Regions from separate parts of the Thermoanaerobacterium thermosaccharolyticum DSM 571 genome, predicted to be linked through region 3. Evidence: a T-box and tRNA genes for the amino acid it is inferred to sense, from the RefSeq annotation. Region 3 holds a T-box; the other regions hold tRNA genes.
The links. A T-box is a leader RNA that pairs with one kind of tRNA and senses whether it is charged. The one in region 3 lies ahead of TTHE_RS05150 (valine--tRNA ligase), so its partner is inferred to be a tRNA-Val.
Positions count from the first base shown of each region.

Region 1: it has a tRNA-Val gene. The T-box ahead of TTHE_RS05150 (valine--tRNA ligase) is inferred to sense a tRNA for this amino acid. The anticodon was not compared.
Region 2: it has a tRNA-Val gene. The T-box ahead of TTHE_RS05150 (valine--tRNA ligase) is inferred to sense a tRNA for this amino acid. The anticodon was not compared.

Region 1 covers NC_014410.1:1,997,087-2,001,379, forward strand. Annotated here, with positions in the region: gene TTHE_RS09950 (ComEC/Rec2 family competence protein) at 1-462, opposite strand, end outside; gene TTHE_RS09955 (DUF3006 domain-containing protein) at 475-684, opposite strand; tRNA gene TTHE_RS09960 (tRNA-Ala) at 827-898, opposite strand; gene TTHE_RS09965 (SGNH/GDSL hydrolase family protein) at 1,032-1,658, shown strand; tRNA gene TTHE_RS09970 (tRNA-Val) at 1,749-1,825, opposite strand; tRNA gene TTHE_RS09975 (tRNA-Val) at 1,867-1,940, opposite strand; gene manA (mannose-6-phosphate isomerase, class I) at 1,996-2,952, opposite strand; gene deoD (purine-nucleoside phosphorylase) at 2,973-3,674, opposite strand; gene mnmA (tRNA 2-thiouridine(34) synthase MnmA) at 3,738-4,293, opposite strand, start outside.
Region 2 covers NC_014410.1:2,202,209-2,206,501, reverse strand. Annotated here, with positions in the region: gene TTHE_RS11020 (phosphodiester glycosidase family protein) at 1-1,876, opposite strand, end outside; tRNA gene TTHE_RS11015 (tRNA-Pro) at 2,354-2,429, shown strand; tRNA gene TTHE_RS11010 (tRNA-Val) at 2,436-2,511, shown strand; gene TTHE_RS11005 (transposase) at 2,773-4,215, opposite strand.
Region 3 covers NC_014410.1:1,064,148-1,068,440, reverse strand. Annotated here, with positions in the region: gene TTHE_RS05150 (valine--tRNA ligase) at 1-1,929, opposite strand, end outside; T-box leader at 1,982-2,182, opposite strand; gene TTHE_RS05145 (biotin transporter BioY) at 2,323-2,886, shown strand; gene larC2 (nickel pincer cofactor biosynthesis protein LarC2) at 2,921-3,337, opposite strand; gene larC (nickel pincer cofactor biosynthesis protein LarC) at 3,373-4,104, opposite strand; gene larB (nickel pincer cofactor biosynthesis protein LarB) at 4,109-4,293, opposite strand, start outside.

The DNA of each region.
Region 1 (4,293 bases), 930 kb from region 3:
TTTTGCCGCATTCAATACATACTCAAATGTCTTTGTATTTGTCGTCACTTTCGGCATGTAAAATTTGCCAATATCAAAATCATTTATTACGTAATCCATACCACCAATATGGTCCTCATGCGGATGTGTTCCTACTAGAATATCAATTTTTTTTACTCCTAAATTTTTCAAATAATTGACGACTTTATTGCCCATCTGGGGTACTCCAGCATCTATTAACATAGTTTCTCCAGTAGGTGATTGTATAAAAATACTATCACCTTGTCCTACGTCTATAAAGTGAACTTTTAACAGCCCGGCCTTATTTGCACTTGCAGTATTTTGCGATTCACTTAGATTTGAATCCGCCGCACTGCCTGCCGGTGCAGTAATATTGGTGCCTTGATTATTTGTCGAAGAGCATCCAGCAATAGAAAAAAGTAAAGTAAAAATCAAAAATACTATGAAAAACTTTTTTAGCATAATTGCACCTCTTTATTCTCTGAATAATTCATCAGCAAGTTTTTTTATGTATTGGCTCCTCATTTTCGTCTCTTCTTTATCTATATGAATATCAAACGTAAGTATGTCTCCTTCTTTTGCTTCCCTTGGCAAAAGCGAGCGTGGAAGATTAAACGTAGTACGGCCATACTCTATAACCGCATAGTCACCTTCAAATCGATCTATAATACATTTCTCATCCATAGACATCCCTCCGCTTTTATTATAACACGCAGCCACTGCATCACATGTCATTCAGCTTTATTTTATGTATCATCATAAAATTTAAGCAAAAAAAATTACTAACTTACGTTAGCAATTTTTAATGTAAGTTTATAATTGTAAGTGGAGATGAAGGGATTTGAACCCTCGACTCCCACAATGCGAATGTGGTACTCTCCCGCTGAGTTACATCCCCATCGTAGATAATTATACTATAAAATCACTATAATTTCTACAAATTTTTTTGTTTTCACATTGCAATAACGTCTATTAAATGATAACATAATTTACGATATAATATGTTTCCAATATAATAAGGAGATGGTAGTATGCTTTTAAAAGACAATGATATTGTTCTTTTTCAAGGAGATAGCGTCACAGATGCTGGTCGCAATAGGGAAAACCCTGACGATCTAGGATATGGATATCCAAATATCATTGCTTCTTTGTTTGCAGCACTTCATCCGGAATTAAACGTTAAATTTTTAAATAGAGGAGTCAGTGGCAACAGAGTAAGAGACCTTAAAAATCGATGGACTACCGATTGTTTGGATCTAAAGCCTACAGTAGTAAGTATATTGATAGGTATAAATGACACTTGGAGAAATTACGACAGCCATGACTACACATCTCCAGAAAAATTTGAAGAAGACTATAGGTACATACTAACAAGAACAAAAGAAGAGCTAAACGCAAAAATAATAATGATGGAACCTTTCGTCCTACCAGAGCCAGAAGACCGCAAAGACTGGAGAGTGGATTTGGACCCAAAAATACATGTAGTAAGGAAGCTTGCTTACGAATTTGGAGCATATTTTATTCCACTTGACGGTATCATGGCTCAATTTTCAATCATAAAAGATCCTCTTTTCTGGACAGTAGACGGCGTACATCCAACAAATGCGGGACATGCACTTATTGCAAAAGAATGGCTTAAATTAGTTAAAGCTTTATAAATAATTTTATTTCATACTGCCTCTGTATTCAAAAATGAGGCAGTTTTTTTGAAATAAAAATCCGACTTTGATAGCCGGACATTTCTCATTTGGTGGGGTTAACAGGGCTCGAACCTGTGGCCTCTACGATGTGAGCGTAGCGCTCTAACCAGCTGGGCTATAACCCCACTTTTTAAATATTAAGAATTTATGTATATAATTATCATGATGGGGTTAACAGGGCTCGAACCTGTGACCTCTACGATGTCAACGTAGCACTCTAACCAGCTGAGCTATAACCCCAATCTGTAAGTTTAGTATATTATATTTTTTTATTTATGTCAATATTCCGTTTTCTTTAAATATACGACCTTACTACTTTGCACTTCCCATCAATTATGTATCTATCAATAGACGCAGGAATTAATACTGATTCACCTCTTTTTAAGTGCATCATATCGTCCCCACAAACTAATTCACATTCACCTTCTACAACTACCAATGTATTGAATATTCCTTTCGTATCAATAATTACAGATGTATCTATATTTATTACGTCCGTATTAAAATATTTTGACCTCACTACTTCTGCAATACTACCGCCTTCTATTTTTTTGTATTCAGGTACAATCTTATCACTCTTTAAATTAAAATCAATTACATCTAAAGCCTTATCTATATGAAGCTCCCTTTTATTGCCATTATCGTCAACTCTATTGTAATCATAAACTCTGTAAGTAAGGTCAGAATTTTGCTGTATTTCACATATGAGTATACCATCACCAATAGCATGTACCAAACCTGAAGGAATATAAACTACATCGCCAGGATTTATTTCAATCTCATTTAGGCAATCTTCCAATCTGCCTTCGTCCAGCAGTGTCTTAAACTGTTCCTTTGTAGTACCTTCTTTTAAACCGCAAACAAGTTTAGCACCTGGCTTCGCATCGATTATGTACCACATTTCTGTTTTACCGAGATCGCCATTCTCATGTTTGTACGCATAATCATCGTCTGGATGCACCTGCACCGATAGCTTGTCGTTTGCATCTATTATCTTTATCAGCAAAGGAAATCTATCATATGATTTACCTTCACCGTATATATCATTTTTATGCTGTTTTGCCAATTCATTTAATTTGACGCCGTCAAAACTGCCGCCTTCAACTTCGCTCACTGCTGTCCTATTATCCGATATGCACCACAACTCACCGATTTTTTTACCGTAGGGAATATTAAAGCCATATTTTGTCTTTAACGCATCGCCTCCCCATATTCTCTCCATGAATATAGGTTTGAATTTTAATGGTTGCATTTAATCACCACCTTAAAAAATTATTCTGCGACTTCAAAAGCAATTTTAATCATATCATTGAATGTCTTTTGCCTTTCTTCTGCTGATGTTGCGTGACCAGTTACAAGGCTGTCGCTAACCGTCAATATAGTAAGCGCATTTACACCGTATTTAGCAGCTAAAGTGTAAAGACCTGCAGTCTCCATTTCAACTGCCAAAACTCCAAATTTTGCCCACAGTTTCCAGCTATCTTTATCATCGTTGTAAAATGTATCCGAAGAAAGGACGTTTCCTACTTTCACATTTATACCCATACTTGTAGCAGCATCATAAGCTTTTTTTAGAAGCTTAAAGCTAGCAGTTGGAGCATAATCCATGCCATTAAATCTAATCCTATTTATAGCGGAATCTGTTGAAGAAGACATTGCCAATATTACATCCCTAATATTTATATCGGGCTGCATTGAACCACATGTGCCAATTCTTATCAGATTTTTTACATTATAGCTTTCTATAAGCTCGTTCACATATATCGATATAGACGGTATGCCCATGCCTGTCCCTTGTACAGATACCCTTTTCCCTTTATAATTTCCTGTATACCCGTACATTCCGCGGACTTCATTATAGCACTTTACATCGCTTAAAAAATTCTCGGCAATATATTTAGCTCTTAAAGGATCTCCTGGAAGCAGCACTGTATTTGCTATTTCTCCTTCTTTTGCGCCAATGTGAATACTCATAAATGCATCTCCTCTTCATATTTTATCCAATATTATATTAACAAAAAAAGTTTAAATCTTCAATTATATATAATCCTTAACAATATTTTCGTCTTTTATGATACTGTCTATTACACCACCACCGAGGCAATATTCACCATCATAAAATACAACAAATTGTCCTGGTGTAACAGCTCTTTGTGGCTTATCAAAGACTACAAAGTACCCATCATCTTTAGCATAAACAGTTACATCTTGGTCAGGCTGTCTATACCTAAATTTTGCCTTACATCTAAATGTATCAGCTTCTATGCTGTTGTCAATCCAATTAACATCTTTAGTGAACAGTGCATACGAATATAAAGCTGGATTTTTTTCACCTTGTGCCACATAAAGTATATTGTTTTCAACATCTTTATCAACTACAAACCAAGGTTCTCCAGTTCCAATACCACCTATTCCTAGCCCTCTTCTCTGTCCTAATGTATAAAACATCAATCCGTCGTGTTTTCCTAACACGCGTCCTGATAAATCTCTTATTTCTCCCGGCTTAGCAGGCAGAAATTGATTTAAAAATTCTTTGAACTTCCTTTCTCCGATAAAGCATATGCCTGTGCTGTCTTTTTTATCTGCAGTTTTA
Region 2 (4,293 bases), 1.1 Mb from region 3:
CTGTAAAAACTATAAGAGGATAATCTTTGTTGGCTGTATCTGCAGCTTTTAATGAAATTTGAAGTCTTAAAAGTGTGTCATAATCTGTATCGCCAAATACCATAAATTTAAATGAATCGTTAGTATTGCTAACATTTATTTCTTTATTTCTGCTGTCAAGTGATACAAAATCTAATGGCTTTGGAAGTTGCGATGCGTCAAAATCTGACCCTTGTCCAACTTTTACAAGAAGATTTCCGACTTTGCCATTTATATTTGCTGATAACGCACCTGATACGTCTGCGTTGGATGCTGTAAAGACACCGTTATTTATAGTTCCTACGTTATTGTACACTGTCCAATTTATATCTCTGTCTTCTATTGGTGCCCTATATCCGTTCAAATCTTTACCTGTTACAGAAATAGATACTGTAGAACCTTTATTTATATTTAATGAGTAAGGGTTAAATCTAATGTCTGCAAGCGTATCTAATGCTTTTATTTTTAATGTGCCTGTAACATTTCCCACTCTTGCAGTGATTACGCCATCACCAGCACTTTCTGCCAAAAATTCATTTCCGTCGAATTTTCCTGCAATGCCGTTTATAGAAAATGATACGTTATTTTGATCTATCTTTACTGGCTGATAATTTTCATCGTAGCCTTTTACTGTAATTGCTCTGTGAGTGCCTACAAAGACATTTGTGTTGTCAGCTTCTAATTTTAGTGCATAAAGGTTTCCTGCTGGGGCTGTGTTAAATACACCTACGCCATTTGCAACATTTCTTTCATAGCCTGGTACGGTATTTTGAAGTTTTGCCTGACTGTCCCCTAGTTCTCTAACTGCCATTTGAGTTGAGCCACCGCCATCTAAATTCATTGCATCATACGCGCCGAGATTAATCATCAATTGAGCTAATTCTTTTTCTGTCATTCCTCTTGTGTTTGCATTGTCAACTGTTGCTATGATTACGTGCTTCTTGTCTTGTGTGTATCCTATAGCTGTTCTAGCGTAGATGCCGTCTACGTTATCAGTAAACTGCTGTGGGATAGATCCGTTTGATACAAGAATAGTTCCTCCGCTTATTGCCATTTTGAAATTGTTAAATGGAGGATCTGTAGAGATATTTTTGATTACAGTATCACCTGGTTTAAGATTTAATAAAGTCGAAGCGATATTGCCAGTGGCATCTATGGAGTATCCACCATCTGGGATTAAAGCAGGACCTTTACCTTGCCTTACATCCATGACTTTGTTATCGCTGCCTACGATGACTTCAACTAAGTCCTTATAGTTATTGCTGACACCAGGCGTATTTGAATTCCAATCTTTTGTAAAGATTACACATGATGTGCCATTGCTTAACGAACCAATATTGTTTAATGCACTTATGGGGATTTGACTTCCATCTGGAAGTGTTATATTTAATGAAGTACTTTTCCAATAGCCTATAGATGGATTGTTGTATTTATCAATTGCAAACGTAGCGTAGTTTCCTTTGTAATAAGGAACAGTCAAAAGGTTTCCATTCTTAACTGATGCACCTATAATAAATCCCTGCTTGGTATCAAAAAAATCACCATTTACTGCTGCTATTGCACCATTTCCGTTTGCCATGTCTTCAACATTCATCCTGTCTTTAAAACCTGATGGATTGAAGATGGTTGATATGGATGTATTGCTGTCATTTAGGTCAATGTAAAGAACATTGACATTTATAAAACCATCTGTAGTGAAATATGTAATATTTTTTTGTGTAACTCCTTTACTGAGTACTTGCTGGTTCTCATTTGTAGTGATTACAGAATACGCATTGGCAGAAATGCTCTGCATAATAACAGATGAAAATATGAGTAGTGAGACTAAACTTAAACTTATCAGCTTTCGGCAGTTCAATGAAATCCCTCCTAAAAAAATATACATTCTTTAGTAATTTATAATTATGGAAAATTTATCAATGCTCACAAATTTCGCTTATCATATATGTCAGCGATTCATTTCGCTTGTTTGGCTGACGCCGTTTATGCATTGTGATGGCTTTCGCTTTCGCTCATACGCCAAACTGCGCTACATTCATCGTGACATATTAGGAAAGCTCCATTAATCGTTCGCCTATGATAAATTTTCCATTAATATATAACATAATTTTACCTTCTATATATTACAGCCATGTTACAATTTGATAAATAAATAATAAAAACTGATATTATTATTGCCATTTTTGAGTATAATAATGATGTCATAGCAATAACGAGTATAATTGAAAAATATCAAAAAATAGCGAGTTATTTATCAAAAATCGCCCAAAATGGAGAATAATAAATCTTGTATAATTATTTGATTTCTACTATAATCAAATATGTCGCAAGACGCCGGGGTGTAGCGCAGTTGGTAGCGCACGTGCTTTGGGAGCATGGGGTCGGGGGTTCGAGTCCCTCCACCCCGACCATAATTTGGTCGTATAGCTCAGCTGGGAGAGCACCTGCCTTACAAGCAGGGGGTCATAGGTTCGAGCCCTATTGCGACCACCATTTTTATTAAGTCGATAGAGGATAATTTTATTGGTTTAGAATATAATATTAGGTGATTGTGAAACTATGAGACGAAAATTTACAGCTAGCAATCAATAGAGGAAGATATAGGAAAGATACAGTATACCAGAGAGTACATTTAATCAAGAAAGGTCTGAATTTTATTGATGAACATTGAAAACAGAAAAAAACAGGCATGACAAATAGACCCCAATGATTTATGCAAATGAGGTAGATGCTTAAGTTTAGCTGGCTGTTGAATTAAGCAGCTATAGACTTAACAGAACGAATTTTATCTATAGCTCCCATACGGTATGCTAGTAAAACAGTAATAAGATGCGCAGCACCAGCCATGAAGAAATCTGCCTTGATGGTTTTGCGGTCTCTAGCCTGGAGATTACCAAGCTGCAGGGGAAGTTTGAGCCTAGAGATAACCTGCTCAATGATATGTCGAAAATCAGCTATTTGATTCCATTGCTCTGTATCTCTAGGAATAGGGGTATGAACTCTATAATTATCTTTGGGATATGTATAAAACATTCTGCCACAATCGGAAGTTGTACATTTATCCTCGCAGGAACAAACATATTTGCCACCAGGTAACTTTTCAGTTTTAGGGCAAATAAACTTGTTCCTAAAGGAACGGTTTTTACCTTTACAAGAGCCATCCCATTTCATTGGAAGAGATGGGTCCTTTGGGCATGTAGGAATACCATCTTCATTAATTCCTGGCTTGCCGAAATTTTTTCTGGTATTTCTAGGATTAAGAGCAATGACAGGCAGAATGCCATGATTCTCAAAGAGATATTTATAGTTTGGGACATCATCGAAGCCAGAATCAGCAGTCATAGCATAAATATTAAAGTTACGATGACGCTCAAAAAAATTCTCCATAGCAGGTATAAGCAGTTTTCCATCCCATGTAAGTTTAACTTCTTCAGGGGATGCGGGCTCAGAGCTATCAGTATAATCATTAAAATCCGGCTGGTAATCGCAAAAGTCCATATGTCTTAAAATGCCGAGGGCATTAGACACAACTATAGTTTTGTGGGCATAACAGAAAGTACCATTGATATATTGCAATTTAATATTAGGGTCAACAGAAGCAGTTTTAGGCATTTGATTATAGGCCATTTTATAGATGTCTTCTTTTGACTTGTCCTTGTTAAAGTATTGAAGCTTTTTAACAAGAGCATTAAAGAATTTGGGGTTGTTTTCCTTAACATAGCATTCAATACCAGTAGTATCCATAATATAAACTTCAGCAGGATTGATGCCTAATTCTTTTTCAAGGGCTTGGCCAATTTCCTGACAAATAGGTTCAGTAATATCGACTAACTTATGAAAGAAGGCTTCAATGTCATCACAGTAATCCTGTTTGAACCTTGAGTAAAAAGAAGCATCAGGAACAGTATTAAGCCCACAAAAATCACGGAGTTCTTTTGAAAATGACAAAAAAGTAATAAGTAAATCAATAGTTGGTATAGAAAGTAACTTTTGCAACAGTAAGGTTGAAACAATTGAATCGAGAGAATTATCATGAGGGCGACCAGTAGCTTTATTATAGTGAAAATACCAATTTACAGGGATTAACTCACAAATATTAATATACTGGTCAAGAAGCTCAAGCAACTGAGGTTTTTGAACAACAACAAATTTATGAAAATCATCAATAAAATCAGAAAAATGAAGTTGCTTTATCATGCAGGATCTCCTTTCACTTTGGTTTGATTTTGAATATTTGGTATAATATATAATTCGGCAAAAGTGGAGGAAAATCCT
Region 3 (4,293 bases):
GAACTCGCTCCAGAGAAAATCATACAATTTTCCTGCAGCTATTCCTAATTCATATTTTTCTAGGTTTTCCGTCACTTCTTTCACAACATTGTTTAATCTAGTTAAAATCCACTTATCAGCAATATTTAGATTTTCTAGATAAAGCGTTGTATCATCACTTGTTAGATTAAGCATTACGTATCTAGATGCATTCCAAAGCTTATTTGCAAAGTTTCTGCTGGCTTCCAGCTTATCATCGCTAAATCTCATGTCATTTCCTGGTGCATTACCTGTAATAAGAGTAAACCTGAGTGTATCAGCACCATACTTTTCTATAATTTCTAATGGATCAATGCCATTTCCCAGCGATTTACTCATTTTCCTGCCCTGAGAATCTCTAACAAGTCCGTGTATTAAAACGCGCTTGAAAGGCACCTCTTTCATGAATTCCAGGCTCATGAAAATCATTCTAGCTACCCAGAAGAATATTATGTCATATCCCGTAACAAGCACATCAGTGGGGAAGAAATATTTTAAGTCTTCCGTATCATCAGGCCACCCCATTGTCGAAAAAGGCCACAATGCTGAGCTAAACCACGTATCTAGCACATCCTCGTCTTGATGTATGTTTTTGCTGCCACATTGTTCACAACAAGTTGGGTCATCTTTTGAAACAGTGACATAACCACAATCATCACAATACCATGCAGGTATCCTATGGCCCCACCACAGCTGCCTTGATATGCACCAATCTTTTATGTTGTTAAGCCAATTGAAATATATTTTTTCGAATCTTTCAGGTATGAATTCAATTTTGCCTGTCCTTACTGCTTCAAGTGCAGGTTTCGCCAGCGGTTCCATCTTTACAAACCACTGCTTTGATAAAAACGGCTCAACAGTCGTGTGGCATCTATAGCAGTGTCCTACGCTATGATTTAGGTCTTCTACTTTTTCTAGAAGGCCTATTTTCTTAAGTTCATCAACAATCTTTTTACGGGCTTCATACCTATCAAGACCTGAATATTCACCGCCGTTTTCATTTATCGTAGCATCCTCATTCATTATATTTATGAATTCTAGATCATGTCTTATTCCCATTTCAAAGTCATTTGGATCATGGGCTGGCGTCACCTTGACAGCACCTGTTCCAAATGAAGGATCTACGTAATCATCTTCAATTATAGGAATCTCCCTTCCTACTATCGGGAGTACAAGTTTTTTCCCTATTAGTCCTTTATACCTATCATCATTAGGATTAACGGCTACTGCCACATCTCCCAGCATTGTTTCAGGCCGTGTAGTGGCAATCGTAACATATCCATTTACATCTTTTATAGGATATTTAATGTACCAAAGATGTCCAGACTCATCTTCATGCTCTACTTCAGCATCTGACAATGCAGTTTTACAGCTAGGACACCAGTTTATTATCCTGTCTCCTCGATATATAAGCCCTTTTTTATATAGCGCAACAAAAACTTCTCTGACCGCTTTTGATAAAGCCTCATCCATCGTAAATCTTTTTCTCGTCCAGTCGCAAGAAGAACCTAATTTTTTTAGCTGATCCAAAATTCGGTTTTCATATTTTTCCTTCCATTGCCATGCTTTTTCTAAAAACTTCTCCCTGCCTATATCTCTTTTAGTAAGTCCTGTCTCTTCTTTTATTTTATCAAGAACTTTTACTTCTGTTGCAATACTGGCATGATCTGAACCTGGTATCCAAAGAGCAACATATCCCTGCATCCTTTTCCATCTTATGATTATGTCCTGCATCGTGTTGTCCAGTGCATGTCCCATATGCAGTTGCCCTGTAATGTTAGGCGGTGGTATGACTATTGTAAATGGTTTTTTGCTATAGTCAATTTTTGGGGTAAAGTACCCTTTCTCCATCCATTCATTGTATATTCTATCTTCAAATTCCTTTGGATTGTACGTCTTTGCAATATCCATTTTTATCTCCTTTCAGGTTTTGTATTTTTAAGTAAAATAAAAAAACCTTTCCCAAAAGGGCGAAGGTTTTCCGCGGTACCACCTTATTTTATAGCTTAAGCTATATCGGGCAAACCCGTTTAAGCCTACTTACATTTCAGCTTACATGCTCCAGTGCTACCTTCAATGTACCTAACGATAAGGAAACCTTTCAGCCTCAGGGAATCCCTCTCTTCTATCTGATACATTTACTCCTCACTATCATGGCAAAAATATGTTATTAATATATAATATATACATTAACCAGCAAATTGTCAATATCACTATTTGTTAACCAACTCTAAAAATTAGGTTGACAAATACAGATTATATCATGTATAATACAAATAAATTTATTACGACGAGGTGAATAATTTGATAGTACATAATGACAAGTCTGTTTTTTCATTAAAAAAGATGACACTTGCGTCTATGTTTGCTTCTATTACAATCGTCATGAGCTTTATAAGTATACCGCTGCCTTTTTCTCCTGTGCCTATAACAGGCCAAACATTTGCACTAATGCTGTCTGGAAGTCTATTAGACCCTATCACATCATTTTTCAGCATGATTATCTATCTTGCGCTTGGAGCAGTGGGTATTCCTGTTTTTGCCGGATTTCATGGCGGTATCAGTATACTACTTGGTCCAACAGGCGGTTACTTACTTGCTATGCCAATAGCTTCTTTTGTCATATCATTATTAACAAGAATAGCAGATACCAGCTTCTTTAAGTTAATATTAGCAAATATCATTGGCGGTATATTGATCGTATATGCGCTAGGTGCTTTGCAGCTAAGTGTTGTGGCTGGGTTGGAAATTAAAAAAGCAGTCCTATTAGGAGCAGTACCATACATATTAGGTGATCTTATAAAAGTGTTAATATCTTCATATCTATCCCTAAAATTAAGACCTGTGCTAAAAATGTATAAAGACTAAGTAAAAATACTGAAAGCTAGTACTTTCAGTATTTTTATGTGTCATTTTCTGTGTCATTTTCATCTTCATAATCTTTTAAAATTTTCAAAACTGATAATATAGAAAGCCCAGTTTTTTCTGCAATGGCTTTTACATCATCTGATTCAGGATGAGATTTTATAAGTTTGCCATCCATATAACCCATTTTAACTCTCACATCGCCAATAGGCGTCTTTACAGTTTTAAAATTCCTTTGAAGAGCATATCTATTTACTTTATACTCTCTTATGCCAAATGTAGATGTTTCTTCGAATATTATCTTTCGCAGCAAATCTGCCCTCTCTTCTTTACAAAGCACCGACAACATATTTGCAGGTCTTTGCTTCTTCATCATTATTGGCGTAAGGTAAACATCCAAAGCTCCATTTTTAAGAAGTCTATCAAATATGTACTGATAATATTCCGGACTCATGTCATCTATGTTTGTTTCAAGAACAGTAAGATTTTCTACTTTTTTTTTACATCTATAGTGCCTACCATCGTCCTTAAAACATTTGGAACCTCAAAATCCTTAAATCCAGCGCCATATCCTATAGAATCGATCTTAGCTTCTGGAATCGTTCCAAATTCATCAGCTATTGTTTTCGCTATAGCTGCACCTGTAGGCGTTACAAGTTCTCCACTTATTCCATTGTCATACACCGGTATGCCTTTTAATAACTCTGCTGTTGCCGGTGCAGGTACAGGTATCATCCCATGTTGGCTATTTACAAATCCAGACCCTACAGGTAGTTTTGAAAAAATTATCTTATCTGGAGCAATCATATTTATAAGCACAGATGTCCCAACTATATCGATTATAGAGTCAACCGCACCGACTTCATGAAAGTGGACTTCCTCAGGCAACAGCCCATGCACTTTGCCTTCAGCATCCGCTAAATTGCGAAATATTTTAAGACTCATTTCCTTTACATCTTCATTCAACGAACTTTGATTTATGATATTTTCTATATCTTTCATAGTTCTATGATGATGGTGATAGTCATCATAATTAACTTTGAAAGTATTTGCAGTTATGCCATTTTTCGTTGCGCTTCCAAATACTAAATCATATCCACTAAGCGGCAATTTACTCAATTCGCCTTTAAATTTATCGACATCAACTCCATGGCTAAGAAGAGATGAAATAGTCATATCGCCAGAAATTCCAGCAAAGCAATCGAAGTATAGAAATCTCATATCATTACTCTCCTATCTTATTTATTAAACTTGCTGAATAAGCTGCACCAAACCCATTATCGATGTTCACTACGCTGACACCGCTTGAGCATGAATTAAGCATAGCAAGCAGTGCAGAAAGTCCATGAAAATTAGCTCCATATCCCACACTTGTTGGAACCGCAATGATTGGACAAGCCACAAGCCCTC